Paraglaciecola sp. L3A3: one gene and its partner. The protein of the gene in region 1 interacts with the protein of each later gene in a pairwise test. Links are inferred from orthologs where the notes say so. Each region holds a gene or a part of one and is shown in the gene's direction. Other genes may lie near its edges. The genes, in order: recR and recO.

Evidence for each region.
Region 2: the proteins of recR (region 1) and recO interact in binary tests that used the Escherichia coli proteins (3 or more experiments, as listed by UniProt). The link is inferred for Paraglaciecola sp. L3A3 from one-to-one orthologs.

The regions. Positions count from the first base shown.
Region 1 is NZ_CP047023.1:1,425,612-1,441,092, forward strand. The notes cover bases 7,687-10,531. They hold recR (recombination mediator RecR), read left to right. Parts: upstream 7,687-8,731; coding sequence 8,732-9,331; downstream 9,332-10,531. Other genes in these bases: dnaX (DNA polymerase III subunit gamma/tau), read left to right, coding at 7,687-8,339; GQR87_RS05925 (YbaB/EbfC family nucleoid-associated protein), read left to right, coding at 8,397-8,723; GQR87_RS05935 (bifunctional diguanylate cyclase/phosphodiesterase), read right to left, coding at 9,385-10,531. Also shown: ispA ((2E,6E)-farnesyl diphosphate synthase), read right to left, coding at 1-418; GQR87_RS05885 (exodeoxyribonuclease VII small subunit), read right to left, coding at 424-669; flagellar motor protein PomA, read left to right, coding at 930-1,694; GQR87_RS05895 (flagellar motor protein MotB), read left to right, coding at 1,698-2,633; GQR87_RS05900 (hypothetical protein), read left to right, coding at 3,026-3,376; GQR87_RS05905 (DUF692 domain-containing protein), read left to right, coding at 3,469-4,320; GQR87_RS05910 (DUF2063 domain-containing protein), read left to right, coding at 4,320-5,081; GQR87_RS22530 (hypothetical protein), read left to right, coding at 5,197-5,319; apt (adenine phosphoribosyltransferase), read left to right, coding at 5,369-5,905; more of dnaX, read left to right, coding at 5,946-7,686; more of GQR87_RS05935, read right to left, coding at 10,532-11,319; molecular chaperone HtpG, read left to right, coding at 11,517-13,439; adk (adenylate kinase), read left to right, coding at 13,629-14,273; GQR87_RS05950 (MAPEG family protein), read left to right, coding at 14,341-14,727; GQR87_RS05955 (Hsp20 family protein), read right to left, coding at 14,793-15,242. UniProt on the Escherichia coli protein: May play a role in DNA repair. It seems to be involved in an RecBC-independent recombinational process of DNA repair. It may act with RecF and RecO.
Region 2 is NZ_CP047023.1:4,075,933-4,091,371, reverse strand. What follows is about bases 12,637-15,439. They hold recO (DNA repair protein RecO), read left to right. Parts: upstream 12,637-13,576; coding sequence 13,577-14,302; downstream 14,303-15,439. Other genes in these bases: acpS (holo-ACP synthase), read left to right, coding at 15,051-15,439; pdxJ (pyridoxine 5'-phosphate synthase), read left to right, coding at 14,320-15,051; GQR87_RS16970 (hypothetical protein), read left to right, coding at 13,262-13,543; recJ (single-stranded-DNA-specific exonuclease RecJ), read left to right, coding at 12,637-13,180. In the rest of the region: GQR87_RS17010 (hypothetical protein), read right to left, coding at 1-1,616; GQR87_RS17005 (hypothetical protein), read left to right, coding at 1,948-3,186; GQR87_RS17000 (LamG domain-containing protein), read left to right, coding at 3,189-5,645; GQR87_RS16995 (general secretion pathway protein GspF), read left to right, coding at 5,656-7,284; GQR87_RS16990 (acyltransferase), read left to right, coding at 8,082-9,080; GQR87_RS16985 (FAD:protein FMN transferase), read right to left, coding at 9,376-10,338; bifunctional protein-disulfide isomerase/oxidoreductase DsbC, read left to right, coding at 10,643-11,392; more of recJ, read left to right, coding at 11,462-12,636. UniProt on the Escherichia coli protein: Involved in DNA repair and RecF pathway recombination.

The DNA.
Region 1 (15,481 bases):
TTAGCGCTATACGTTTACTGTCTTGCCTCAAAGGGTAATGACATAAAATATCAAATGCTAAAGATTGTAATGCATCTCCTGCAAGGATCGCAGTCGCTTCGTCAAATTGAATATGACAGGTTGGGTGACCACGGCGTAATTCATCATCATCCATGGCGGGTAAATCGTCATGGATTAATGAATATGCGTGAATCGCTTCAATGGCGTTAGCTGGACCGTCTAAATCTTCACTCGACACGTTTAACATTTGTCCGGTTGCGTGAACCAGAAAAGGCCGCATTCTTTTACCGCCAATTAATAACGCATATAGCATAGCCTGCTTTAATTTATCAGCATGCCCAGGAAGTGATTCAATCGCGTCAGTTAAGCCCGAATCGACTCTTTGTTTAGTATTTTTTTGAAAAGTATTTAAGTTCATTCAATTTACTGATTGTTGGTCTCAAACACATCCAATGTTTGATGGCCATTTTGACTGGTTAAAATTTGAACTTTTTGTTCTGCATCTTTTAACTGTTTTTGGCTGTGTCTTGCCAAAGTAATGCCTCGTTCAAAGTTTTTTAAGGCTTGTTCTAAAGGCAATTCGCCTTGTTCCATGCTGCTGACTAACTCTTCCAATTCTTGCATAGATTCTTCGAAGGTTAGTGATTCCGCTTTTTTACGACTGGTCATAGTTCATCTACCTAGTGACAGGCTTTTTTTCGACAGGCACGCACCTTACCTGAGCTCAAAAAAGGGGTCAAATATTTAATGATAATGTGATCGAGTGAGGTGGGACTATAGAAATATTTATTAAAGTCGATAATATGATGTAGAAAGCATTAGCTTAATTTATCTATTTACTTGTTGTGTAATGTATTTAAATTGTCAGTTATCAAAGTAACGGTTAACCGTTGATTAAATTTTAGCTTTATTAGGATTGGGAGCGCCACGTGGATTTAGCAAGCATAATCGGTATTCTGGGAGCTATTGGCTTTGTTATAATGGCCATGATTCAGGGTGGCGATATAGGTATGTTTATTAACGTGCCATCAATATTAATCGTATTTTGCGGAAGTTTATTTGTTGTTTTGTCACAGTTTACTCTTGGGCAATTTTTTGGGGCAGGTAAAGTTGCTGGTAAAGCATTTATGTTTAAAGTAGATGCACCAGAAGTATTAATTGAAAAAATTGTCGAAATGGCAGATGCCGCCCGAAAAGGTGGTTTTTTGGCTTTGGAAGAAGCTGAAATCGACAATCCTTTCATGCAAAAAGGGGTCGATATGTTAGTGGATGGCCACGATGTCGACATCGTAAAAGCGACACTGAGCAAAGATATCGCCATGACAACAGAGCGCCATGATTTTGGTGCGAGTATATTTAAAAACCTCGGCGATGTTGCCCCTGCGATGGGCATGATAGGTACCTTAGTAGGTTTGGTGGCGATGTTATCAAACATGGATGATCCAAAATCTATTGGACCTGCAATGGCGGTAGCACTTTTAACCACCTTGTATGGTGCAATGTTAGCCAATTTATTGTGTATACCGATTGCGATTAAATTAGGACATAGAAGCGAAGAAGAAAAATTAAACCAAAAGTTAATCTTAGATGGAATAGTAGGTATTGCTGATGGACAAAATCCTAGAGTGATTGAAGGAATCTTAAAAAATTATATTGCTGCTAGTAAACGTGGCTCTGACGAAGAAGCTGAATAACTCATGTCTGAAGAAGAATGCCCTAAATGTCCCCCAGAGGGACTCCCTGCATGGATGGGGACTTTTGCTGACTTAATGTCACTATTAATGTGCTTCTTTGTACTGTTGTTGTCTTTTTCTGAGATGGATGTACTGAAGTTCAAACAAATTGCTGGTTCTATGAAGTTTGCCTTTGGCGTACAAAATAAAATAGAAGTGAAAGATATTCCTAAAGGCACTAGTGTTATTGCTATGGAGTTTAGACCCGGTCGACCTGAACCGACTCCTATTGATACTATTCAACAACAAACGACTGATATGACTCAAGAGATGCTTGAGTTTCAAGCTGGAAGTGAAGATTCGGCTGGTGGACGACAAAAACAACGTGGTGAAATGCGTGGTGGTGCAGCACAACAAACCGCATCAGAACAAACAACTAGTACTCGGGTAACCACAAATCAAAGTGCTGCTCAGCAAGAAATTGCCGAACAAATGAAAAAAGTGGCGCAACAGTTAGAAAAAGAAATTGTAGATGGGGCCGTAGAGATGGAGTCTTTAGGGCAACAGATTATTATTCGTATTCGTGAAAATGGCTCGTTCTCTGCTGGTTCTGCTTTTCTGCAACCACAGTTTGTGCCAATCCTACGAAAAATAGGTGCTTTGTTAGCCGAGATGCCTGGGGATATTGAAGTATCCGGGCACAGTGATAGCCAACAAATTTCAAATGAGTTGTATCGTTCAAACTGGGATTTATCATCTCAACGAGCAGTTGCCGTGGCGGAAGAATTAAGAAGAGTTGCAGGTTTTAATGAAAGTCGAATGTCAGTAGTCGGTAAGGCTGATACTGCACCTCTAGACGAAGGTACAAGTGCACAAAATAGAAGTCGTAATAGACGAGTAGAAATATCAATTAATCAAGGTAAAGCGAAAATATCTGATCCAATCTCAGTGTTAGAATAATATTTGCCTGCATTTTTAGAATTTTGGTTATTAAGATCCATTGCACTAAATAACCTGAGCTAGGGATAAACCGAACCTCTCGATAACGCTATTTTTGCGCCTAGCGCGTTGGATTTTCTAGTAATAGCCCGCTATTACTAGAAAAACCGCCTTGCTATACACGAAAAATTTCGTCATCGTATAAACCTTAATCCAAATATAACTCAGGGTTTATTTTTAAGTATTTGAATTATTTATAAAATTTAATTTGAAACGACACTCATTATCCCGAGTTCAGGTTAAATAATATATCTAGCAGTCAAAATGAAATTAATTTTATTGATTTAGGGTCATATACGGGAACATATATAATATTCCGTTTATTATTAAAATCATTTAAAGGAAACCAAAATATGACAAAAATTAAAAAAACAACTATGGCTACGACTTTAGGCGCTGTTGTCATTGGTTCTTTAGCTTCTGTTAGTCTGCAAGCAAATGCTAGTCCTTTTGGGATGCAGTCTTTAGAGTCTGGTTATATGCAACAAGCCCCAGAAGGTAAGTGTGGCGAAGGCAAATGTGGCGAAGGCAAATGCGGCGGTGACAAAAAAGCTGAGAAAGAAGGCAAGTGCGGTGAAGGTAAATGCGGTGGCGACAAAAAAGCTGAGAAAGAAGGCAAGTGTGGCGAAGGCAAATGCGGGGGCGACAAAAAAACTAAAAAAGAAGGTAAGTGCGGCGAAGGTAAATGTGGTGGCCAAGCCTAGTCTAATCTGCTCAAACACAGATTAGACTAATATTATTTTTTAAAGCCGGCTATTTGCCGGCTTTTTCAATTTAAATTGAGATTACTAACCTTATGGAAAAAAAGAACCTTGCTGGTGTTGGATTAGGTTTACGTCGTGAGATGTTAGATCAGCTATTACCTGAGATCCCTGATGCAGTTGACTTTTGGGAAGTCGCTCCTGAAAACTGGATCCCAATGGGGGGCAGGTTTCAAAAAAATTTACAACAATTTACCACGACACAAAACTTTGTGAGTCATGGGTTATCTCTATCTATTGGTAGTCCTGATCCTTTGGATGTGGACTTCGTTAAACAGGTGAAAACCTTTTTAGATCAGCATGATATCTTGTATTACAGTGAACATTTAAGTTATTGCTCAGGACAAGGCCACATGTATGACTTGATGCCGATACCTTTCACTGAAGAGGCTGTAAAACATGTAGTAAATAGAGTCCAGCAAGTTCAAGATATTATTGAGCGGCCTCTGTTGTTAGAAAATGTATCTTATTACGCTGCACCAGGTCAGGAAATGTCTGAGCAAGAATTTACCTTGTCTGTATTGCAAGAATCTGGCTGTTTAATGTTATTGGATATCAATAATATTTACGTGAATTCAATCAATCATCAATATGATGCAGAAGCATTTTTAGCAGCTATGCCCAGCAATAAAATAGTCTACGGACATATTGCTGGACATTTTGATGAAGCTGATGACCTTAAAGTGGATACTCATGGCGCAGATGTGATTGAACCTGTATGGCAATTATTACAAAAAGCCTACGAAATTCACGGTGTGTTTCCCACATTGTTAGAACGAGACTTTAATATTCCTCCTATCCGAGAATTGTTATTAGAGGTAGAAAAAATTAGACAAATTCAGCAGTTATTTGATAAGTCTCAGCAGCCCCAAAGGCAATTTGTCTAATGAAATCATTGAAACAAGCGCAAATGGATTTTGTGGCTCATATTAAAAATCCAGATGAAAACCCTTACCAAGGAAATATTGAAGATAGGCGCCTACAAATTTATCGAGAGCTATTTTTTAATAATGTGGAAGGTTTTATCAGCTCTGCTTTTCCGGTATTAAAAAGTGTATATAGCCAGCAAGATTGGCAACAATTAGTCCGAATTTTTTTTGCTGAACACCAGTGTCTTTCCCCTTATTTTATTGATATCAGTAAGGAGTTTGTAGATTACCTGAGTTCAGAATATGAACTGACTAAAAATGATCCCGTCTTTATGCAAGAGTTAGCTCATTATGAATGGTTAGAACTTGATGTCAGTGTGCGAATATCATCACAAACCTTGTCACCTTGGAATGGCACCGATCTTGTCAGTCATGTAAGCATGTCTGAACTGGCAAGCTTAGTTAGTTATCAGTACCCAGTTCATCAGATTTCGTCAGATTTTCAACCGACTGACAGCTCAGAAATTGTTTATTTAGTGGTGTACAGAGACATTGAGGACGAAGTGCATTTTACTTTAGTTAATCAAGTTACCGCACATTTAATAAATATTATTCAAAACGTTGCTTCGATTTCAACTCTACAGTTGGTTGAAAAAATGAGTCTCGCTATGCCACAATTAAATCAACAGCAAGTTAGTGATTCTTTACAACAAGTGCTACGACAGTTATTGGGTCAGCATATTTTATTGCCTATCCATGAAGATAATAAATTGCTTTGAGATAAGCACTTCTTAGTTTTAATACTATCAATTTAATCGACTTTGGATTACCATCTGCGGCTGAATTTTAGTTGTTCTATTTAAGGGTTAATCCCCGCTATTTTGGAGAATCTCGATGCACGATGAGAAAGAATTTAAAGACCCATTTAGTTTTACACACTTCCTGATTGCTGTAGGTTTGTTAGTTGCACTACCTTTGATGCATGTTGTGATTGGTTGGTTTGTTTATTACATTTAATACTACTAGCTTATTCAATTAATCTAGCTACTTATAAACGGGGAAGTACGTGCCCGCAGCATATATAAAATCAGTAATTCGAACAGTTCCTGATTATCCAAAAGCTGGCATCATGTTTCGTGATGTCACCTCAGTATTAGAAGATCACAAAGCTTATTCTTCCGCCATTTCTGAAATGGTTAAACATTTCGCACCTATGGGATTTGATAAGGTTGCAGGCACTGAAGCAAGAGGTTTTTTGTTTGGTGCACCTCTGGCTATTGAGCTAGGAATTGGTTTTATACCGGTTCGTAAACCTAATAAATTACCCAGAGAAGTGATCAGTGAAAGTTACGAATTAGAGTACGGCACTGATTGTTTAGAAATGCATAAAGATGCCGTTAAGCCGGGTGAAAAAGTATTAATGCTTGATGATTTATTAGCAACAGGTGGCACTATGATCGCTACTGCTAATTTGATTCGACGTTTAGGTGGAATCGTCGAGCATGCTGGTTTTGTTATTTCGTTACCTGACTTAGGTGGCGAACAAAAACTGCTTGATATTGGCGTAACTAGTTATTCTATTTGTCAATTTGAAGGTGAGTAACTGTCCCGATGGACAAAATTAAAGCGGATAGTAAGCGACTATGAGTTATCAAGTTTTAGCACGAAAATGGCGACCTAATCGATTTGCCGAATTAGTGGGCCAAGAACATGTGGTCACTGCTATATCCAATGCTCTTGATAATAATCGGTTACATCATGCTTATTTATTTACCGGTACTCGAGGGGTCGGGAAGACCACCATAGCTCGGATTTTCTCAAAAAGTTTAAACTGTGAGCAAGGGTTAAGTGCAACGCCTTGTGGTCAATGTGGTACTTGTCAGGAAATTGAAAATGGTAACTATATTGATTTATTAGAAATCGATGCCGCTTCTCGGACCAAAGTCGAAGATACCCGCGAATTATTAGATAATGTGCAGTACAAGCCAAGTCGAGGACGATATAAAGTCTATTTAATCGATGAAGTTCACATGTTGTCTAAACATAGCTTTAATGCCCTATTAAAAACCCTTGAAGAGCCACCTCCTCACGTAAAATTTTTATTAGCGACCACTGATCCACAAAAATTGCCTGTTACTATTTTGTCTCGTTGCTTACAATTTAACTTGAAAGCCTTGTCCCGTGGGCAAATCGCCAAACAATTAGATTATGTGTTGAGTGAAGAAAGTCTTCAATTTGACAAAGATGCGCTGACTCAATTAGCACGAGCTGCTCAAGGCAGTATGCGAGATGCATTAAGTTTAACTGATCAAGCGATCGCTCAAGGTAATGGTTTTGTTGGTCTACAAATAGTCACCGATATGTTAGGCCTGATGGATAAAAATCAGGTATTAAAATTAGTACATGCTGTGGTGCAAAAAGACAGTTCGACTGTGATGCAGCAAGTTGAATTAATGGCAATGCAAGCCCCTGATTTTTCGCAAATATTGGCTGAGATCATGAGTTTGTTACATCAAGTAGCTTTAACTCAATTTGTGCCTGATGCTTGCAAACTAGAAACCATTTCAGCTAGAGCTATTTACCAATTGGCAAAATCTGTTCCTGCTGAACAAATTCAGCTGTTATATCAAATCGCCCTAACAGGTAAAAAAGATTTGCCCTACGGAGCCGATCCCCGTACAAGCTTAGAAATGACTTTATTACGTATGTTAGCGTTTTGTCCTGATAATTTACAATTGGATCCAACTGAAATAGTTGCGCAAACTCCAGCAGCACCACAAATTTCCTCGCCTTCAGCCGCGCATGCTCAACAGCAAGCTAGCACTGATGATACACCAATTGGACAAACTGTTAGCCAAATCGAACCTGTTGCCGAGCTTCCTTTGGTGGAGCCTGCAGCAGAAGTAATACCTGAAGCACAACAAACAGCGAGTTCACAGCAAAATAATCAACAATATACCCAACAATCAGCAGAACAAAATTTATTTGAGCAACAACAAGATATCCTAGCTGAAGCTCAAGATATGGGATTTCAAGACGCTGATTATAACGAATTACAGCCAGTGACTTTAGAGGACTCCTATTCTCAAAATAGTGTGCCTGAAAATCAACAAGCTGTTGTCGACAATACACCTGCGCCAGCAACTTCTAGTACTCAAGACTTAATTGCCTTGCGTAATAGACTGAAACAAAACCAGTCTGCACAGGAGGAAAATTCAGAACAGGTAAAAAAGTCTGAACGCACTGAGTTACCAAATTTAGCCTCGATCCGAGAGCAAAACCAAAGTAAGCAGACCTCTAGTGCTAATATTGAACAACAGCAGTCCTCTGCTGAAACTGATAATCACTTCACAAAGCAAGAGACTACTGAGCTTACTGCGCCGCTCAATCAACCGGTTGATCCCGTCGATAATAATCAAGAAAGAGTGATTTCTGCACCTGTTGAACCAGAGCTTCAAGTTCTACAATCTGAAACTGAGCATATTCCCCCTTGGGCGTTAGAGGCAGTAGAAAATAACAAATTAGCCCCTGAATTTGATTCGAATATGCCAGTAGATGAAGATATCTTCGATCCAAATGCTCACTTAGATGAAGCCAATGTCGGCGAAGTGACTTTGGTTGTCCCCGCATTTTTGCCTAACAATCAAAAAGTTCATAAATCAATGCAACTTGATGAATGGAGTAAGTTGATTGATGACATGAAGATCAATGCTTTAACTAAGCAGTTAGCTTTGCACTCTTCTTTTCATCGAGAAGGTAATCGTGTGACTTTAACTTTGTTAGAAGGGAAAGAGCATTTAAATTCACCCACGGCTCACTCTTTATTACAACAAGCCTTGTGCAGTGCATTTAATTCAGATATTCAACTTGAAATTGTCATGGGGCAACCCATTAATACTCCTTATGCTTTGCAGATTAAGATTAATCAAGTGCGTCAAGAATATGCTCATCATGTGATTAAGACAGATCTAGGCATACAATTGTTACAACAACGATTTGCTGCAAATGTCATTGAGCAGAGTGTGCAAGCGAGATAAATTGATTAGGTGCATAGCAGCTAATAATGAATAACTACAGATAAGAGAGAATAAAAAATGTTTAAAGGTGGAATGGGCAACATGATGAAGCAAGCGCAGCAAATGCAAGAGCGCATGCAAAAAAGCCAAGAAGAGTTAGCTAAAACTGAAATCACTGGTGAGTCTGGTGCTGGTTTAGTAAAAGTTACCATGACTTGTAATCATGCTGTACGTCGTGTTGAAATCGATGATAGTTTGATGGAAGACGAAAAAGAAATGATCGAAGATTTGGTTGCTGCAGCTATCAACGATGCTAACAGACGTATTCAAGAGACCACCCAAGAAAAAATGGCTGGTGTCACAGGTGGAATGCAAATGCCTCCTGGCATGAAGATGCCTTTTTAAGGTTATTTATGCAATTTAGCCCCTTAATTCAAGAACTGATTGATGCTTTTAAGATATTACCTGGTGTAGGTGCTAAAAGCGCGCAACGTATGGCTTTTCACTTATTAGAGCGTAATCGTCAAGGGGCTTTACAGCTGAGTCATGTATTACATAATGCTATGGAGCATGTGAAACACTGTGAGCAATGCCGTACCTTTTGTGAAAATAGTTTGTGTGAAATTTGTGCCAGTCCAAAGCGCCAAGCGAGCACAATTTTGTGTGTAGTTGAGTCACCGCAAGATGTGTTGGCGATAGAACAAACCTCTGAATTTAAAGGACGATATTTCGTTTTGATGGGGCATTTGTCTCCTATTGATGGAATTGGCCCGGCAGAAATTGGTTTAGAACAGTTATCGGAAATATTTGAGAAAAATAATATTGAAGAAGTCATTCTTGCCACTAACCCAAATGTAGAGGGGGAAGCCACGGCTCATTATATTGCCCATATGTGTAAAAGTGCTGGGATAAAAGCCAGCCGAATTGCTCATGGCGTGCCAGTGGGCGGTGAATTAGAGTTTATTGATGGCAATACCTTGATTCATGCTTTTGTTGGTCGCAGAGACCTATAGCTTGGTTTTTAAAACCTCATTAGTCACTCATTAGCACCTAATAATACGCACAGTCAGATAAGTTTTAGATTGGTATAATAATCCATAGGCTGGGGTCTGCCGTGAAAATAACCTTGCTGTAAGTTATAACCAAGTTTTTGCAATAGTTGCGCCTGGTACTCAGTTTCGATTCCTTCAATTAAGCTCTTCATTTTTAAAGAACTTACCAGCGTTTTAATACACTCTAATGTGGAAGTATTATTATCTACTTGATTTAAAAAAGCTTTATCTACCTTTACCACAGATGCTGGAATAGCATGCAAATAGGCTAGAGATGAATAACCAGTGCCAAAATCATCGATACTCAGGGTTATTCCCGATTCGATCAATTGATTCATAGTTGAGTGGGTACTGTCAATGTTAGTTAACAGCACACTTTCGGTGAGTTCTATGGTTAAGTCTTCAGGCTGCAAATTATACTTTTCTAATAAAGAAAACACATAACCACTTAAGTTTGCATCAGACAAATGTAAACCTGAAACATTTACAGCCATAGTGGTGGCTTGACCAATAATTTTTTTAAATGTGAGTAAATCTTGTAAAGCGCGTTTAAAAACCCAGTTTTCGATATCGTGTATGAGTCCTGTTTTTTCAGCGACATTAATTAATTCTTCTGGATTGACATTGCCTAAGTCGGGATTGTACCAGCGTAGTAGCGCTTCAAACGAGACTATTTGTTTAGTTTGTTGGTTTATTATGGGTTGATAATGCAGTGATAATTCATTATTTGTTTCAGCTAAAGATAATTTTTGGGCCAAATAACTTAAGCGTTTTAATTTATTTTCCATCCCAGTTTGATACTCAACCCACCTTTTTTTGCCTAAGGCCTTGGCTTGATACATAGCGGCATCTGCACACATGAGTAAATGCTCTATATCATGACCACAGTCAGGAAAGCGAGATATACCAATGCTTGCTGATAAGGATATTGAGTTGTGACATGCATCTTTATATGGCTTAGAGATAGTTTCAATGAGTTTATCCAACAGTATTATTAGCTCTGGTTGAGGTAATATTTCATGTATTGCGATAACAAACTCATCACCACCAAATCGACATAGTGCTGAGGAGGGAAAGCAACTTTGACTAATCCTATTAGCGACTTCGGCCAGAATTAAATCTCCAGTGCTATGGCCTGATGAATCGTTGACCATTTTAAAGCCATCTAAGTCTAGGTATAACAAAGTGAAGGCAAGGTTTGATTCTATAATTGGCTGTAATGTGTGAGCTAAACCTCGACGATTGAGTAAACCAGTCAGTGGATCTGTCCAAGCTTGTTTTTGTAGGGCTTGTTCGGCCATCTTACGTTCATGAATATCGTAGTGGTGAATAAGTATATTGGGATCGTTTGTTTTGTGTTGAAAATTGATAGCTGTCAAGTGATACCAGTTTTCTCCAGATATGGTTTTCATTAATACATCTTGCTCAAAAGGTTGCCCTTTATTAATGCTTATGAATAGGTTTAGCAATGTATCGGGATCACATATCAACTCTTTTAAATGTGTGACATTAGAGCCAAATTTCTTAGTAAATGGCGGGTTACCACTGAGAAATTTTCCATCAATCTGATAATTAGAAATAGTGGTAGTCGCGCTAAATTGAGGATTTGAATACTGTGCTTTCGGAGTGAGAGCTTCAACTAACATAGCCACTCTGCCATCGGGCAGTTGATAACCTGAAATCTGGCAAAAAACTTGTGTTTCTTTACCCTTGGGAGTAAAAAACCAGTTCTCTTGAATGATTCTATCTTTACTGAATGCTTGCTGATATTGCAGCAAACTTTCTTGCACCGCTGCTGATTGGTCCGATTTGAAATCTCGTTGTTGCAGAGATTTGACCGAAGGACTGTCCCATAATGTTAATGCAGCTTGGTTTGCCCAAATAATTTTATAGTACTCAATATCGTAAATCCAAATAGCCGTTTTTAATTGGTCTAATTTTACTGTCATATTAAACAGAACCTTCATAATATTTTAGGCTGATTGAATTAAGCATTTTAATGCTGGTTTAGGTAACCATAGAAGATTTGTCAACATAAGTCTGTGTTTAAAGAAACAAATTACACTTTTAGCCTTGAAAAGTGGCCATCCGGCCCTATTACTTATCTCAACGATTTAGTAACCACAAATATAGGAGATACTTGGTTATGGCTGAAGCAGCTCAACAAGAAACTCATGGCTTCCAAACTGAAGTAAAACAATTACTGCAGTTAATGATCCATTCACTTTATTCAAATAAAGAAATATTCCTTCGTGAACTTGTGTCAAATGCAGCAGATGCATCTGACAAGTTACGATTTAAAGCTTTGTCTAATGACAGCTTGTATGAAGGTGACGGCGATTTACACGTTAAGCTGAGCATAGATAAAGAAGCTGGCACTATTACTATTGCTGATAACGGCATAGGTATGAATAAAGCTGACGTTATTGAACACTTAGGGACTATTGCCAAGTCAGGTACCAAAGAATTTTTTGGGAAGTTGTCTGGTGATGAAGCGAAAGATTCACAGTTGATTGGTCAATTTGGTGTCGGTTTTTATTCGGCCTTTATCGTTGCTGATAATGTAGTTGTTCGCACTCGTGCGGCTGGCGACGATAAAGCTAACGGTGTGCAGTGGCAATCTGCAGGTGAGGGTGAGTTTACTATTACCGACATCGAAAAGGCGGAACGCGGTACTGAAATTACTTTGCATTTAAAAGAAGATGAAAAAGAATTTTTAGACGATTGGAAGTTGCGTTCAATTGTGAGTAAGTATTCTGATCACATCAGTATTCCAGTAAAAATGTACAAAGAAGAAGAGCCTGAAAGAGATGGCCCTGATGAGACTAAAATTCCAGCTGTACCTGCACACTGGGAAGCGGTAAACAAGGCAACGGCACTTTGGACTCGTGATAAATCAGACGTGAGTGACGAAGAATATACTGAGTTTTATAAACATATTTCTCACGATTTTAGTGATCCTATGGCTTGGTCACATAACAAAGTAGAAGGTAAAACTGAATACACTAGCTTGTTATACATTCCAAGCAAAGCTCCGTTTGATATGTGGAATCGTGAGCAAAAACACGGCTTGAAATTATATGTTCAACGTGTCTTTATCATGGACGATGCAGAACAAATGTTGCCAAGCTATTTGCGCTTTGTGAAAGGTTTACTAGATTCAAATGATTTACCTTTAAACGTGTCTCGTGAAATTTTACAAGACAACAAAGTAACTCAAGCAATGCGTCAAGGTTGTACTAAACGCGTATTACAAATGCTTGAAAAAACAGCTAAAAATGATGCTGAAAAATACCAAGCGTTTTGGACAGAGTTCGGTAATGCCTTAAAAGAGGGCCCAGCTGAAGATCACGCTAATAAAGAAAAAATTGCCGGTTTGTTGCGTTTTTCTTCAACTCATAATGATTCGGCGGCACAAACTGTATCTTTAGCTGACTATGTAAGTCGTATGCAAGAGAAACAAGAGAAGATTTACTATATCACTGCGGACAGTTATCAAGCGGCTAAATCTAGCCCGCATCTTGAGATCTTCCGTAAGAAAGGCATTGAAGTCTTATTAATGTCTGATCGTGTCGATGAATGGTTAATGTCTCATTTAACTGAGTTCGATGAGAAATCTTTCCAGTCTATCACTCATGGTGCGTTGGACTTAGGTGACTTAGAAGACGAAGAAAGTAAGAAAGCCCAAGAAGAAGCTGAAAAGCAAGTTGAGGGTTTAGTAGAACGAGTTAAAACAGCATTAGGGGAAAAAGTTAAAGATGTGAAATTCACTCACAGACTGACTGATTCTCCAGCCTGTATTGTTGCCGATGAACAAGGTATGACAACACAAATGGCTAAGTTAATGCAGGCTGCAGGTCAACCTGTGCCTGAAACTCAATATCATTTTGAGTTGAATCCTGAACATCAGCTTGTAAAACTATTGGCTGATGTACAAGATGAAGAACAATTTTCCCAGTGGACCGAAGTCTTGTTCGACCAAGCTGCATTGTCTGAACAGGGTAGTTTAAAAGACCCTGCAAGCTTTGTGCAGAATTTGAACAAGCTACTAATGAACTTGGCAAAATAAGGCCTAAAACTTTAAAGTTGAAGTGTTAAAAACGGGCTTAAATGCCCGTTTTTGTTTAAGAACGCCAAAATAAGCAATTATTCGGCTTTTTACTACTAAACTTAGGTGTAATATTCTTGTAACCTTAAAGTCGAATGTGTAAAGTTGCGTCTTTACTTTTTTTAATTTTAATTTTTCAGAGGACTCAGCATGCGCATTATCCTTTTAGGAGCTCCTGGTGCAGGTAAAGGTACCCAAGCCCAATTTTTAATGGGTAAATATGGTATCCCACAAATTTCTACCGGAGATATGCTAAGAGCAGCGATTAAAGCAGGAACAGATCTAGGTCTGGCTGCCAAACGCGTAATGGATGAAGGCAAGCTCGTATCTGACGAGTTGATAATTGGCCTTGTTAAAGAACGTATTACACAAGAAGATTGTGCTAATGGTTTTTTACTGGATGGTTTCCCTCGCACTATTCCACAAGCAGATGCGATGAAAGAAGCCGATATTAAAGTTGATCATGTTGTAGAGATCGACGTGGCAGATGAAGTGATCGTTGAACGTATGAGTGGACGTCGTGTTCACTCAGGCTCTGGTCGTGTTTACCATTTAAAATATAATCCACCTAAGGTGGAAGGTAAAGATGATGAAACTGGTGAAGATTTATCTATTCGCCCAGACGATCAAGAAGAAACTGTTCGTAAGCGTTTAGGTATCTACCATGATCAAACTAAACCTTTAGTTGCTTATTACACTGCAGCTGCAAAAGCCGGTAACTGTGCTTATCATAAATTGGATGGTACACAAGCCGTTGAAACAGTTAGCGGGCAATTGGCTGCTTTGTTAGGTTAGCCAGTTAAAATAATGATGAATAACAAACCCACCTAATAGTGGGTTTTTTCATTTAAGGATAAAAATTATGCACACACCTATTACTGCATTTTATGCTGGGCTACTTGGAATTCTGTTTTTGTATTTATCGATTCTGGTCATTCGTGGAAGAAGAGCAACCAAAATCTCCTTAGGTGATGGCGGGGATAAACATTTTCAGCAACTTATTCGTGCCCACGGAAACTTTAGTGAATATACGCCTGTCATTTTGATCCTATTATTTGTGGCTGAAATAAATGGTAGTAATGGCGTGTTATTGCATTGTTCAGGGGCTGCTTTGTTATTTGGTCGTTTTATTCATGCTTTTGGTTTACGTCGTCATACAGGGGTTAGTTGGCAACGTGTAGCGGGTATGTTGGCTACATTTTCTGCTTTGCTCTGTCTTGCGGTATTAAATATTTTAATTTTGTACTAATAAAAAACGGCGCTTATCTAAGCGCCGTAATTTTTACACATAAAACAAGGAGGTATGGGTAAAGCTTATTCGTTATTTTCGATAAGTTTACTACCAATCTCTATTTTTCTAGGCTTTTTCGACTCTGGCACCACACGCTCCAAATCGACGTGTAATAAACCATGTTCTAAGTCAGCAGCTAATACTTTAACGTGGTCACCTAATTGGAATTTACGTTCAAAGCTTCGCTCTGATATACCTTTATGTAAAAATTTCCGTTCTTCATTTTCACCCTCTTTAGCAGGTTTAGTACCTACTACTTGTAGGGTGTTTTCATGAACTTCAATATTGACTTCTTCTTTGGAAAAACCCGCTACAGCCATAGTTATACGATACTTATCTTCGGCAAGTAACTCTATGTTGTATGGAGGGTAAGATGATTGTTTTTCGTTTCTTGAAGCCGTGTCGATCATTGAAGCTAAGTGATCAAAACCAATGAATGAACGGTAAAGTGGAGATAGATCGATGTTACGCATTTTGTATATCCTCATATATTAAGCAATATAAATTTTAATTCGCCCCGATTATTCGGCGGCGGTTTTAGTATGGCTGTCCATGTCACTGCCCATTATTGGGATTACATTTTCTTGTCTAACAAGAATGTAGCAGAGTCACTTCTTGTGATTCTGTGTCAACCCTTTCGGCGTCGACAATACTGATATGTAGATGGGCTGGTATTTTTCAATGAATTAATTTTAATTATTTTTGTTTTATT
Region 2 (15,439 bases), 2.6 Mb from region 1 along the record:
TAAGCATCATTATCAAAATCTAAGGTATCGTCGTCTGGAATTGATACCCCTTTTATTATGCGAATAAAGCGAGCCGGTCGATTATCAGCCGAGGTTTGAGCAGGATCAGCCATCACTGCTAGCCCATTTGGGGTCGTATCTAGGCCAGCCATATCGTAAACGCTTCGAATATGAAGCGCCCCTGTATTGTTGTCTGCTAACTCAGTGTCAAATTCGACTGCTTGCTGTGCATTCGCTGGACTAGGACGAGACTCCATGGCGACGACTTCGGTATAAGCCATTCCTTCTGTTGGAATACTAACTAAGCTTTGGGTATTTTCATCTGGGTTATATATCCATAAACCATATAACTCTGGCGCCATTTCAATTGTATCTAAGGCTAATAATTCATCATTACAGGGCAGTATTTTACGGGCGATTGTTGAACCATCTTCGATGACTTGTTCTGGATCAAATACTCGGCATTGACTCCAGCTGAATAATTGTCTGCCACTGCCATCCCATAATGGGTAAACAGCAGCAAAATAGCCACCCGGTGAAATCTCTGTATTGATCTGTACATTGTCGAATAGGGCCGACTGCTGGGCATTGCCATTTATGCCAGGACTCGCTGCACTAGGTGTTTGTATGTCGATATAATTGGTGATATCTACTTCGACTATATCTGTTCCTAAGCGTGATTGTTGATAAGGTAATAGGCTCAGTAGAATTTTGTTATTCGGTGTTTCTTTGCTTTGTACAAAGTGTAAAGACTGATCTATGCCTTCTTGGTTGTGGCTATGACGGCCGTAGATGATTTCTAAATCACTGCCATCTGGGTTCATTTGATAAAGATGTATACCTTTATCGCCGCCCATTTGGTCCCAACGACTAAACAATATTTTGCCATTTTGTAACACTAAGGGGTCTAAATCGTGACTCTGATTAAAAGACACTTGTTCAATTTCAGAGCCGTCACTGTTGATCACATGTAATACCGAAGCAGGGCGTCGTAGGCTTTCTTCTAACCCTGAATATTGAGGTTTGCCTTCGTCTAACAATATCGCTTGGTTGGTACGTTGACGTGTTGAGCTAAACAAAATACGGCCATCTGGAAGATAGACTGGAGCAGTGTCTTGACCAGCCTCAGCAACAATATCTGAGCTGATAATGCGTCTTAACTCATCTGTGGTACGGTTGTATTCCCATATGTTCCAAGTGGGTTGTTCATCATCATTAGCACCTTCAATTTCTGGTGCACGCATGGAAAATAACAAGCGGTTGCCATCATAAGAAGCTTCTAAATCCTTTACATCATATAAAGGGGCTTCGCTAGCGTCTTCTGTGATGAAGGCTTGGTCGGTAATATTGATTTCGGTTTCTGTAGCACTGGCTCTAGCTTTAATATACAAGGCAGCGCCTGGCACAAATTGGCTTGGTTCCCGTAAATCAAACTCTACTGCTTGATTGTTTTCATCTATAGGTAAGCTGCGTTTTATAAAAGCAATTGGAATATCCACCACTACAGGATCAGGGGCTTGAGTTGAAGGCTCAATTGATACGTCTGAATTACAGGCACTCAACCCTAAAGCTGCTAAACAGCATAAAAATAAGGGTGAAAACAGTGCTATTTTCATATGTATCAATACCTTGCCTTGATAGAGGAATGTATATGTATATCAGATTTAAAATAATATGCTGATGTGCAAGTGTACAGATTTTCATTCTAAGGGATATAAAACAAGACTAATGGTTATACTTGCGCATAACTTTTAATACTTGGAAGTATAGCCTGATAAATGATTTATGGTGTTGGCGATGAAAAGTTGGTTTATTAGTTATGAAATTATATCCGCATGGGTCAGTGAGTATATTTTAAATTGGTCAATATAGGTGCTTAATGCAGCTTATATCGGTCCATCTATTATTATCAATCAAATGATAGGTACGTATTACGGGAGCATTCATATGGTTGGTTTTTATACTAAACCTACACACATTCGCAGGACCAAGTGGCAGCAAACGCTTATTTCATTCGTCGCTTTGATTTTATCTCATTCAAGTTTAGCTGGCCCTGCAGAGCAGGCTAAACGTATCCATGACCGCTTGGCTGGTGTGCCACCTTCTCAAGTTGTACTAGAACAAATGCGTACCTACATTAGTAATGGCGATACACGAGCTGCAGCAGATTTAGCTATGAATAATGCCAATTTTTATAATGTGACTTTAAAAAATTGGGTGGCACCTTGGACTAATGAAGAAAGTGATATTTTCGTACCACTGAATGATTATACTGCTACGGTAATTGGTATCGCTCGAGATGATGTGGATTTTAGGCAAATTTTAAGTGGCGATATTTTATATGTGGCAAACGCAAACTTAGCTCTGCCTGCATATTCGAATAACAATAATAATTTGTATCAAGCTCTGGATGAGCAGAGTATTGATTTACAAACGGCTTTAGTGGCGACAACTCAATCCGCAGTGACTGGGTTACCAGCTGAGGCAACAGCCGGGGTGTTGACCACTCGCGCAGCGGCAAAATCATTTTTTAAAGATGGCACTAATCGCGCCATGTTCCGTTTTACCCTAATCAATCATATGTGCACCGATCTTGAAGGATTAAAAGATACTAGCCTATCACCGGATAGAATTAGGCAAGATGTGTCACGTAGTCCAGGTGGCGACAGTCGCATATTTATTAACTCATGTTCGGGCTGTCATACGGGGATGGACCCATTAGCTCAATCATTCGCTTATTATGAATATGACTACAATGTAGAGTCAGATCCAAACGGTGAAAACGGCAGTTTGCAATACAATACTGAAGGTCAACTTGATGCTGACACTGGTAGTCGGGTTCAGGGAAAATACCATATCAACGGTAATAATTTCCCATTTGGTTTTGTCACCCCAGATGATAAATGGGACAACTATTGGCGTAAGGGGATTAATCAATTTCTGGGCTGGGATGATAGTTTACCAGGGGCGGGCAATGGCGCGAAAAGTATGGGCCAAGAGTTGGCTCACAGCCAAGCTTTTGCCCAATGCCAAGTGAAAAAAGTATTTCAAAATGTTTGTTTACGGTCTCCTCAAGATGCCACGGATAGAAGTCAAATCGATACTATAGTGAATAACTTCCAAGCAGATGGTTACAAAATTAAAGGCGTGTTTGCGAACGCCGCTGATTATTGTAAGGGAGAATAGAGATGAATAAATTTACTTGCTCTGGGCTCCTATTGATGGGTGTTGTCACGCTAACGAGTTGTGGGGGGAATGGTGTAGCAGAAGTTGTAGAAACGCCCTTGCCTCCAACAGATCAGCAACCTGTGGAAAATTACGCAGGGCCTGCACCGAGTACCGATGATATCCAAAACTTTAAATTAGCTCTATGGGACAATATCGCCACAGAAGACCGCTGTGGTGCCTGTCATGTACAAGGTGAACAATCTCCTAGTTTTGCTCGTAATGATGATATTAACCTTGCCTATACCGATACTAACCCTTTGATAACCTTAGACAGCCCTAAAGATTCTTTGTTAGTGACTAAAGTTGCGGGGGGGCACAATTGCTGGTTAAGCAGTGCGCAGGCTTGCGCTGATATTTTGACCACTTGGATCGCCAATTGGCGGGGTGATGAAGCGGTCGCTACCGAGATTGTACTTGAAGCGCCAATGGAAAAGACGCCGGGAGAAAATAAAAACTTTCCAGCCGATTCTCATTTGTTTTCTACGACAGTTTACCCCTTATTAACCGCTAATTGTGCCAGTTGCCATACCAATTCGGCTGCCATTCCTATTTCGCCGTATTTTGCTGCGGCAGATATAAATGAGGCATACGAGGCTGCGATCCCAAGATTAAATTTAGACTCGCCTATGGATTCTCGTGTTGTGGGCAGGGTACGTGATGAATTTCATAACTGTTGGACTGACTGTGCCTCTGATGCACAGTCCTTAGTGGCTGCTATTCAGGATATGGCCGATCAGATTGACACCACTGCATTAGACCCAAGCTTAGTTTATTCGAAAGCTTTAACTCTGTTTGATGGCACATTAGCCACAGGTGGTGGCCGGTTTGAGTCTAATCTAATTGCTAAATGGGAATTCAAAACCGGCAGCGGCAATACTGCTTTTGATACAAGCGGAGTAGAGCCAGCGTTAAATTTAACCTTAAGTGGTGAATATGATTGGGTCGGGGGCTATGGCATTCAATTAGCTGATGGTAAAGCTCAAGGCTCGACCACCAATAGTAAAAAAATTCATGATTTACTGACTTCAACCGGAGAGTTGTCTATCGAAGCCTGGATCGCACCTGCTAACGTCACGCAAGAAGGGCCAGCCCGCATTGTGAGTTATTCTGGAGGCAAAGACAGACGTAATTTCACCTTAGGACAAACCCTATATAATTATGACGTTTTGTTGCGTTCAGATCAGGGGGATGTCAATGGCATACCTATGTTGTCAACTGCAGATGGTGATGAAGATTTACAGGCTGCGTTGCAACATGTAGTAGTGAATTTTAGCCCTATTACTGGCCGACAAATATATGTAAACGGTGTTTTTACCGACGATCTAGATGAACAAACAGGCGCCATTTTAAACGAATGGGATGACAGCTTTGCCTTTGTCTTAGGTAATGAAGTGTCTGGCGATATGCCATGGGCAGGCACTATTCGTATGGTCGCTATGCATAATAGAGTGCTAGAGCCGGGGCAAATTATTAAAAACTTTGATGCAGGTATTGGACAAAAGTATTTTTTGTTATTTAACCTAAGTGAATGGCTGGCGACGGAACAAAGTTACATAGTGTTCAAAGTGAGCCAATTCGATAACTACAGCTATTTGTTTAGCGAACCATATTTTTACAACTTGAATAGCGAAGCGATCATCCCGGATGTCAGTTTGCAAGGTTTGACACTGGGTTTAAATGGCCGAGAGCTCACATTTGGCCAAGCTTACGCCAATCTAGATACGCAAATTAGCCCGCAAACTTATATCCCTGGAGAGGGACAGCCCTTATCTCGATTAGGGACGTTAGTGCAACTTGAAAAAGGCCCCGCTGCCGACGAGTTCTTCTTGTTATTCGATCAAATTGGCGAGTTCGAACATGTTCGGGTGGAAGCTGCCCCCCCAGCGACGGCGATAGCTGCAGATACTTTACCTCAGCCTGATATAGGCGTGAAAAACTTTGCCGAAATTAACGCTAGTATGTCGGTGATGACAGGCGTGCCACTTTCAAATGCTGGCACTAAACAAACTTTCGATACCTTATCTCAGCAATTACCATCGGTAACCAATATTGATAGTTTCTTGGCATCCAACCAAATGGCCGTCACTCAGTTGGCCATTAAGTATTGTGATGCATTAGTGTCGTCAACTAGTTTACGCTCAGCTTACTTTAGTGGATTTGATTTTTCGCAACCGGCCTCTACGGCTTTCACCACCGAGGTCAGGCAACAGCTAACGACTTCGTTGTTAGACAATATGTTAGGTAGTGATATCGAATCGCAACCCTCACGGCTTGATGTTGAAAATGAATTAAATCAATTAATTAGCCAACTTAGTGATTGCTCGGGTGACAAAGTATGTGACGCCCAGTATACCCAAACCATAGTTAAAGCCAGTTGTGCTGCCGTGTTAGGCAGTGCTGCTATGCTCATTCAGTGAGGACGACAATATGTTTAAACCATCATCAAAATCATTGAAAGACTTAGCCAAAGCGGCAAAACAAGCCACAGGCGATGCTGATGCCCCTTTGTTACATGAAAATCACGCCAAACCAGTGAGTAGACGTGAGTTTATCGCTCAAGGATTTTGTGCTGGCATGGCTACAGTTACCGCAGGTTCGGCGTTGAATTTATTTTCGGCGAATACTGCTAATGCAAGTTTATCTGCCGATCTAGAAGCACTAAAAGCCCAATGCGGTATTGCCACGCAAGGGGCGGGGAAAATTCCTTTTATTGTGTTTGATTTAGCCGGTGGGGCAAATATTGCGGGGTCGAATGTGCTGGTAGGGGGGCGCGGTGGACAAATGGATTTTTTAAGTACCTCTGGCTATAGCCGCCAAGGCTTACCCGGTGACATGGTGCCGTCTATTGCTAATCCTGATAAAGGACTCAGTGATTTTATTAACTCTGAGTTAGGTTTAGCTTTTCATAGTGATAGTGCTTTTTTACGAGGCATGTTAGAAAAAGTTAGTGTGGGTAATAGAGTCAATATTAACGGTGCAGTGATCCCCGCGCGTTCTGAAAACGATACAGGCAATAATCCCCATAACCCTATGTATGGCATTAATAAAGCAGGCTCTGATGGTTCGCTATTAACTTTAATAGGCTCAAGAAATACTGATTCTGGTGGTAACTCTATGGCACCCACCATGATGATTGACCCTAGTAAACGACCAACAAAAGTGGATAGGCCAACAGATGTGACAGGCTTAGTCGATACCGGTGATTTAATTGGTTTATTATCACAACAAGATTCAGTGGCAGTGATGGAGTCTATCCAGCGTATCAGTGACATGAAACTGAATAAAGTGAATACCAAAGTGACCTCAGACGAAGTGTTAAAAGACTTGGTGCGCTGTGGCTACGTAAAAAGTGCAGACATTGCCGATCGATTTGGTGATCCCAGTGCTCTCGATCCTGTGCAAGATATCGAAATAGTCGGGGATGGCGGGATATTTAGCCAAGAAGAATTTGATAGTGATGGTGAGTACAGAAAAACCGCTGCAGTAATGAAGTTAGTGATGAATGGTTTAGCGGGGGCAGGCACCATTACTATGGGCGGATTTGACTATCACACCGGTGATCGTTCAACCGGTGAAGTACGAGATCTAAGAGCTGGCCGCTGTATGGGCGCTTGTTTAGAATATGCAGCCCGATTAGGTGTGCCTTTAATGATGTATGTATGTTCTGATGGTTCGGTCGCCAGTAATGGCATGATTGACAATAGTGTGAATGGACGAGGCAAGGGCGTTTGGACCGGCGATAACTCCTCTACCGCTGCTTCATTCTTTATGGTTTACAACCCGAATGGCACGCCTGAACTTATGGGCGGCACCCCAGAACTCCAAGCCATGCAACAGCAAATTGGTTATATGCGTCGTGATGGCTCGGTAGAAACTGCTTCTACCCCTGCAGCCAATAACGTCAACTTACTGGTAGAAACCGTTATCTTGAATTATATGGCACTACATGGCGAACAAGGTCAATTTGCTAATTTGTTTCCTACCAATGGTTTAGGTAATAGCACCTTGATGGATAGCCTCACTGCCTTTCAACCTATAGTAAATGGCACGATTTAGGGTTTAGTACTAAGCCCGCCCCGTAAGGCATGACTTCGTCATTTATGCGCTGCGCGCACGGGGCATGGCTTCGCCACCAAAGCATTCGCTTCGCTTACCGTCATCCATGACGCTTTTGATGCGGCATCCCTGCCGCACCAGTTACTCTTTTTCAACAGCAAAAAAGAGTAACCAGAAAACGCCGCGCTTCGACCAAGTTCTATTACCTGCGCTACTTGCCTAATAGAGGTCGCAAAGAAGTTAGAACTAAATTCAAAGCAGTCATATACACTTCCCTGATGATCGGCACCCAACCTCAACATCCATGTTGAGCTGTTCAAGCTGGCGGAGCTTCGCTCCTAAATAATCAGCTTTCACCCATGTCATTTTCCTCTATTAGTCTGCGTTGCTCGGTGAACTTGGAGTCGCGGGGAAATTAAAAGCATCGGCTACGCCGACAAAGTCAAAAGCATGTGCTTCGCACACAGAGAAAAGCAGTAGATAGAAACTAGCAGATAGATTGAAGTGAAATAAAAAAATAAACACTTAAAGTTGTTGCTATCGTTGCAAAAACAGCATAACTGTCGTCCTTCCGGTGGGCTTTTGAGCTGAAATCCATTCTTTTGATTTTTAGTTCCGCATATTCGCAAGATCAAGGTGTTTACCCATATTTCGTCATGAATTAATTTTTGAACGGTCAAAAAATTAAATTATACAGATACTTAGAAAGTATGTTAAAAATAGAGAAAATTAATACGCTGCTTATCCCGTGTTTAAGCACGGGATAAGCAGGCTGATAAACTGTACAAAGGAAAGTTATGCAACGAATTCAAAGCATAGATTTAATGCGCTTAATTGCTATTTTAAGTGTGATAATTATACATACAACACCTTTTGATTCTTCTTCACATGATACTTTCTATTACTTGAAAATTATTTCTAACCAATTATCTAAATTTGCGGTCCCATTCTTTTTTATTATTTCGGGGTATTTTTTCCATATTAAATACCTTAAAACTAATTTGGATACAGCATCAGTTTTTGTAATCAAAAGGTTATTGATATTATTCATTTTTTGGTGTTTTTTTTATTTAATTCCTTGGAATGGGTCTATTCTGTTTGAAAATTTAATATCTAGATTTCAAACTAATCCATATAATACAATTCTAGAAGGAACTCAGATTCATTTATGGTTTCTGGTTTCATTAATCCTTTCTATTGCTATAAGTAATATATTTATTAGATTAAATCACAAACACTCTTTTTATTTACTCTCTGTATTTTCATTTTTATTATTTATTTTTGGTGTTATTGCCGGTAGTTGGTCTAAAACACCAATAGGGATTGATATTAACTTTAATACAAGGAATGGCCCTTTTTTTAGTACAATATTTTTTGTAACGGGCTTAGTTATTTCAAAGTTTAAAAATAAAGATAATTTTTTTAAACTTGGAGGAGTGTTACTTTTAATTGGTGCTTCTTTACAGATATCGGAATCATATTTTTTATATAAAAAATACAACGTTTTTTTTACTAATACAGATTATGTTTTTAGTACTTATATATTTGCGCTTGGTTTTTCGCTTTTAGCGTTATCTAATTCACCAAAACTATCTTCAAAATTAAGTGGGTTTGGTGTTTACACTCTTGGAGTTTATGCTGTTCATTTTTCTTTAATTTCTATGTTATCAAGTATCGATGCTCAAATAGATCATCTACTTTGGGAGGTTACGTACCCTTTTATTGTTTTATTAATTTCTTTAATTATAGCTATATTATTCAGCAAAATTAAGTTTATGAGACGTTTTTTTACATAATCGGGTAGCCGGATGCCAGAGCCCAGGGCGTTTCACTTCGGATAGTGCAGCGCAATCCAACCATCACGGAATCGATAAGGTGACGTCTGTGTACTAAAAACTGAATGTCTGCAATTGCACAGTGTCGATTGTGTTTTGTTTTTTCTGCCTTATGCTGCTTCGTTCAGCTCCACGCTGACTTTATCTGATTTTCATGTTTTCCTCTGTGCAGCAAAGCCTCTGTGCCCTCTGTGGGTTATATTCTTTTATCTTTGGCTTTTGATTTTACTGATCTATTCAGCTTCATTCTGCCTTTTCAAAGCACCAAATCTTTTGAATAATGCATTTTTCGTTGGTTATCCATAATGATGGCGTCATATCCTGGGGTGCGATTGATGAGGTCTATACCGTCTTTCACTCCTAGCACAAACACCGCGGTGGATAGGCCGTCATTCAAGGTGCTGCGTTTACCTATAATCGATACACTTTGTACTTGGTATGCTGACTTACCTGTTTTAGGTGAGAGGATATGATGATATCGCACACCATCTTGTTCGAAGTAACGTTCGTAATCGCCGCTGGTGGAAATGGCGGTATTGATTAAAGGAAGCGTTACTGCTTGGCGCTCTTTGTTGCGTGGATCTCGAATACCTACATGCCATGGTCGGCCAAGCCTATCCCCTAATAATTTGGTATCGCCACCTGCTGTGACTAACGCATGTTGAATCCCTAGATTTTTTAATAACTCGATGCTGGTGTCCACCACATGACCTTTGGCAATCCCCCCTAGATCGATTTTTACATCAGTATGATTGAAGTAAACACTAGTATTTGCTGGATCTAACTGGATATGTTTATAACTGATTGCTGATAAGGCTTTATCTATATCTTGTTGAGTGGGTTTATGCTTTTTTTGATAGTGATACAAAAATCCTACACTGGCGAAGGTAATATCAAATGCCCCTTGGGTTTCAGCTGACAGGCCCACTGAAAGTTGTAATAAATCGAACATTTCTTGTGATATTTTTACCGGCTGATGTGCGGCTAATCGATTAATTTTTGATAACTCGCTGCTATCGATATAGGGGCTCATTAATTGATTTATGCGCTGCATTTCTGTAAACACTGTTTGAATAGCATGAGTACCTAATTCAGGTTGTTCTGCCCATACTTCTACATGAATATTGGTGCCCATAATAGTCGCATTTTCTGTGTGCCATTCGGCTTGCGCTGATGCAGTGATAAAACAACAGGCAAAAAATATAATAAACAGTTTCATACATGGGCCTAAGGTGATTGTTAGGTGATAGCTTAACCTTAGTTATCAAAATTTTCGATTGGTTTTGAAATGTAAGATAGGGATGAAAAATTGGCAAACAAATAACAGCCTTAGGATCGTTGTAACCTTCTGTTACTTTCTGTAACTTTAAACCTTTGGTTTACTCTCGCTATTCCGTTAAACTGATGTCTAATTATTGTTAGAACATGAAATTATTTGGCCTGTTTAAGGTCTTATTCTTATTAGACTTATATTTAGGAAAATTATGAACAGTGTAAAAGTCTTATCGATAGGTGTTGTCGGTATGTTGATCCTCGCTACTTTTGTTATTTCACTTGACCGAGCTATTGCTGCGGTTGCTAGCACAAGTGCTCCAGTAACGGCTAAGGCAAATAATAATCAAGCGCTAGATTATACTCAAGTAGGGGATAAAATTAGACGTTCGTTACAGTTAAATGTTAGCTCTGTTGCAGAATCACCAGTGCAAGGTTTATTACAAGTCATGACTGAGAAGGGTTTATTTTACGTGAGCCAAGATGGTAGTTACTTCATGCAAGGACGTATTTTTAATCTTGATGAAGGGATGCGTAATGAAACAGAAGCTGCATTATCTGGCGCTCGTTTGTCTGGATTAGAAACCTTTAAAGATAATGTGATCGAATATAAAGCAGATAAAGAAAAGTATGTGGTGAATGTATTTACCGATATTACCTGTGGATATTGTCGTAAATTACATAATCAAATGGCAGAATATAATGATTTAGGTATTACTGTGCGTTATTTAGCCTTTCCTCGAGCGGGTCTAGGTGGGCAGTCTTATCACGACATGGTTTCAGTTTGGTGTGCAGCCAACCCACAAAAAGCAATGGATGACGCTAAAGCAGGTTCACAAGTGGCAGCTAAAAATTGTGATTCAAAAGTGGCTGAGCAATATGCATTTGGTCAAAGTATGGGCGTCAATGGCACGCCAAATATAGTGATGCCTGATGGTTCTGTTATACCTGGTTACCAACCACCAGAGCAATTAGAAGAAGCGTTAAAAGCCATCATGTAATTTTTATTGTCCGCTTGGGTTTGTCCAAGCGGCTTCACTCTATGCATACGGAATGATTTTATGCCAGCTGTGCAAATTAGCCGCAGAATCCACAAAAATGCCGACCATCTACCTCATTCAATTCACCCAAGATTAAGACAAATATATGCCGACAGAGGCGTAGAAAACGCCGAACAATTGAGTCGTAGTGCCCAAGCATTATTGCATTATCAATTGTTGAGCGGCATCGACCAAGCTGTTGAATTATTATGTCAAGCCATAGCTGAAAACAAAAAAATAATGATAGTGGGCGACTTTGATGCTGATGGCGCTACCAGCACAGCACTGAGTATTTTGGCGTTACGTGGTATGGGGGCCAATAATTGTGATTTTTTGGTGCCTAACCGATTCGATTTTGGTTATGGTTTAAGCCCTGAAATTGTCGAAGTGGCCGCGTCACAACAGTCTGAAGTTTTAGTGACTGTCGACAATGGAATTAGTTGTTTTGCTGGTGTTGAAAAAGCTAAGGCTTTGGGAATGACAGTAATTATTACCGATCATCATTTAGCCGCTGAAACTTTGCCTAACGCTGATGCTATTGTGAATCCTAATCAACCGGGTTGTGATTTTTTATCGAAAAATTTAGCCGGTGTTGGAGTGGCATTCTATTTAATGCTGGCTTTAAGAGCCAAATTAAAAGCCAATGCTTGGTTTGTAAACAAACAAATTCCGATGCCTAACTTAGCTGATCTTTTAGATTTAGTCTCTTTAGGCACAGTGGCCGATGTGGTGCCCCTTGATGAAAATAATCGTATCTTAGTGCATCAAGGATTACAGCGTATCCGTAGTGATAAATGTCGACCTGGGATCCAAGCTATTTTAGAAGTCGCGGGCAAAGACAAAAGTCGTCTGGTGGCCTCTGATTTAGGTTTTGTCGTGGGGCCAAGACTTAATGCTGCTGGGCGTTTAGATGATATGTCTTTGGGGATAGAATGCTTATTGACTGATGACTCAGGCAGAGCCAGACAGATAGCGGTGCAGCTCGATAGTCTCAATCGAGAAAGACGAGAAATTGAAAGTTCGATGCAACAAGAAGCTGTAAAGGCTCTTGATTCGTTAAACATTGAATCCGCTAATTTACCTTATGGCTTGGTGTTATACCAAGCTGATTATCACCAAGGGGTGATTGGTATTTTGGCTGGGCGTATCAAAGATAAATATCACAGACCGACTATTGCGTTTGCTCATCAAGATGATGAAACCTTAAAAGGTTCGGCTCGTTCTATTCCTGGTTTACATATTCGTGATTTATTAGAAGAGTTGAATAGCCGTTATCCTGATGTAATAGGTAAATTTGGTGGTCATGCTATGGCGGCTGGTTTAAGTTTGCCGCTGAAAAACTTAGAGGCATTTCAACGAGTTTTTAATCAAATTGCGGAAGAAAGTTTGCGAGATAAACCTCTAGCTGGCGAGTTGATTTCTGACGGAGAATTGCAGGCGGCCGATTTTACTTTGGCTTTTGCGCAAACCTTAAAAAGTGCAGGACCATGGGGCCAAGGTTTTCCTGAGCCACTGTTCGATGGTGATTTTCAGCTAATGGAACAAAAAATAGTGGGCGTTAAACATCTAAAAATGATGGTTAAACACCCAAGTGGATTATTGTTTGATGCTATTGCTTTTAATATTGACCCCGATATTTGGCCTAATCCAAGATGTTCTACTGTGAATTTGGCTTATAAGTTAGATATCAACGAATTTCGCGGCAGAACCAACTTACAGCTTATGGTTGAAGGTTTGATCCCAGTTTAATTTTTACACTCGCAGTTTATATATTTATGAAGTTAGCGAAAAGTGCTAAACTTGTTTTTTTCAGCTAACTCTAAAGTGGCCATGGCAAAAAAATCTGATGTAGAAAAATTGCTCGATAAACACGATAACCTCACTCACTCTGAAGAGATGACTGTGGTATCACATGTTCAACGCAAAGATGACGATTGGTTTATGAATACCTTATTGGTAGAAGGCACTGATGTACCTTTCAAATTCCGCCGTCGAAAAGTCTACAAAAATCTAACGGGTGCGCGGGTGAATTTGACTTATTACCCTATGACCGAAGAAATTGCGGGCATGGAGTTTGAAGCAATGAAAGTGGTACGCATAAAAGTTAGCTAGCTCACAACTCAATCTATTTTTCAGGTAAATCCTTTGGTTCCACAGCAGTTAAATGGTTTTTTGTTACATAGACGTGAGTATCGAGAAACCAGTTATTTAACTGACTTTTTTACTGCGGAACTTGGAAAAATAAGTGCCGTGGTGAAAGGTGTTCGTGGTAATAAGGGCGATAAAAAAAGTTTATTGCAATCGTTCCAGCCTTTGTTAATCAGTATTTCTGGAAAACACGAATTGCGTAACTTGAATCAACTTGAATCGAGTGCAAGTATGTTTCGTTTAGCTGGCCATCATTTATTTTCGGCTATGTATATCAACGAAATTCTCAATCGTTTGTTGCCTAAAGAAGTTCCTCATCCTGAATTATATTGTTTGTATCAAGAAACCCTTGCGTTATTAAACACAGGTTGCAAAATTGAGCCTTGTTTACGAGAGTTTGAAATCAGTTTATTAAATGAATTAGGTTACGGTTTTGATTTAAATTATGACTATGAAAATGAGCAAGCGGTAGAACCTGATGGTGAATATTGTTTGGTTTTAGAACAAGGAGTGAAACGAGTTGGGGCTGAATTTAAAGGCAACAATCGATTCTCTGGAGATGCTTTGTTACAGATGAGCCAATTAATTTGGAACCCTGCTAGTTTACATTGCGCCAAAAGTATAAATAGGCTCGCTTTGAGTCAGTTGTTGGGCCCTAAGCCCTTAAAAAGTAGAGAGTTATTTCAACAAACGTGGAAAATTAAACAAAAAAATACGGTTTAATAAGAAGGATAGTAAATATGAAAGAAATTTTGCTGGGTGTTAATATTGATCATATTGCTACCCTACGTAATGCTCGCGGGACTTCATACCCAGATCCTGTTCATGCTGCAGAAATAGCTGAGCGTGCAGGAGCAGATGGCATTACCGTACATCTGCGGGAAGATAGAAGACATATCACCGATCGTGATGTGCAAATTTTAAGACGCACTATTCAAACTCGAATGAACTTAGAAATGGCCGTGACCGAAGAAATGTTGGCTATAGCTGAACAAACGCAGCCAGAATTTTGCTGTTTAGTTCCCGAAAAAAGACAAGAATTAACAACCGAAGGTGGTTTAGACGTAGCCGGTAACCTTCCTCGTATGACTGCTGCATGTGCACGTTTGGCTTCGGCTGGTATACTAGTGTCATTATTTATTGATGCAGATAAAACTCAAATTGACGCCGCAGTCGCTGCGGGTGCGCCATATATTGAGATCCACACTGGTCAATATGCTGAAGCGAAAAATGAACAGCAACAAGAAAAAGAATTGACCATTTTGCTTGAAGGTATTCAATACGCCCATAAACAAGGTTTAAAAGTTAATGCAGGTCACGGCCTGCATTATCATAATATTAAACCTATTGCGGCCATTCCTGAGCTGTATGAACTCAATATTGGCCATGCAATTATTGCCCGCGCGGCGTTTGATGGTTTGCATCAAGCTGTGGCCGATATGCGCAAATTAATGCAAGAAGCTCGAGCTTAATGATTGCTGGGCTAGGGACTGACATAGTTGAGGTCGCAAGATTTGAGCAACAGCTTGAAAAATCTCAACGTTTAGCCAATAGAGTCTTGACTGAAGCTGAATTGCAGCAGTATGCCCAGCATAAATTTCCTGCTCGTTTTTTAGCTAAACGATTTGCCGCTAAAGAAGCAGCAGTCAAAGCGTTAGGTACCGGAATAGCGAGCGGTGTCAGCTTTCAAGATATTGAAGTACAAAACTTAAGCTCTGGACAACCCGTATTACAATTTAGTGGAAATTATGCTGAATTGTGTAAACAAAGAAATATCAGCTGTAGCTTTATTTCAATTTCTGATGAGCAAAATTATGCAGTAGCGACAGTGATATTGGAAATTAACGAGTTAGTTAAGAA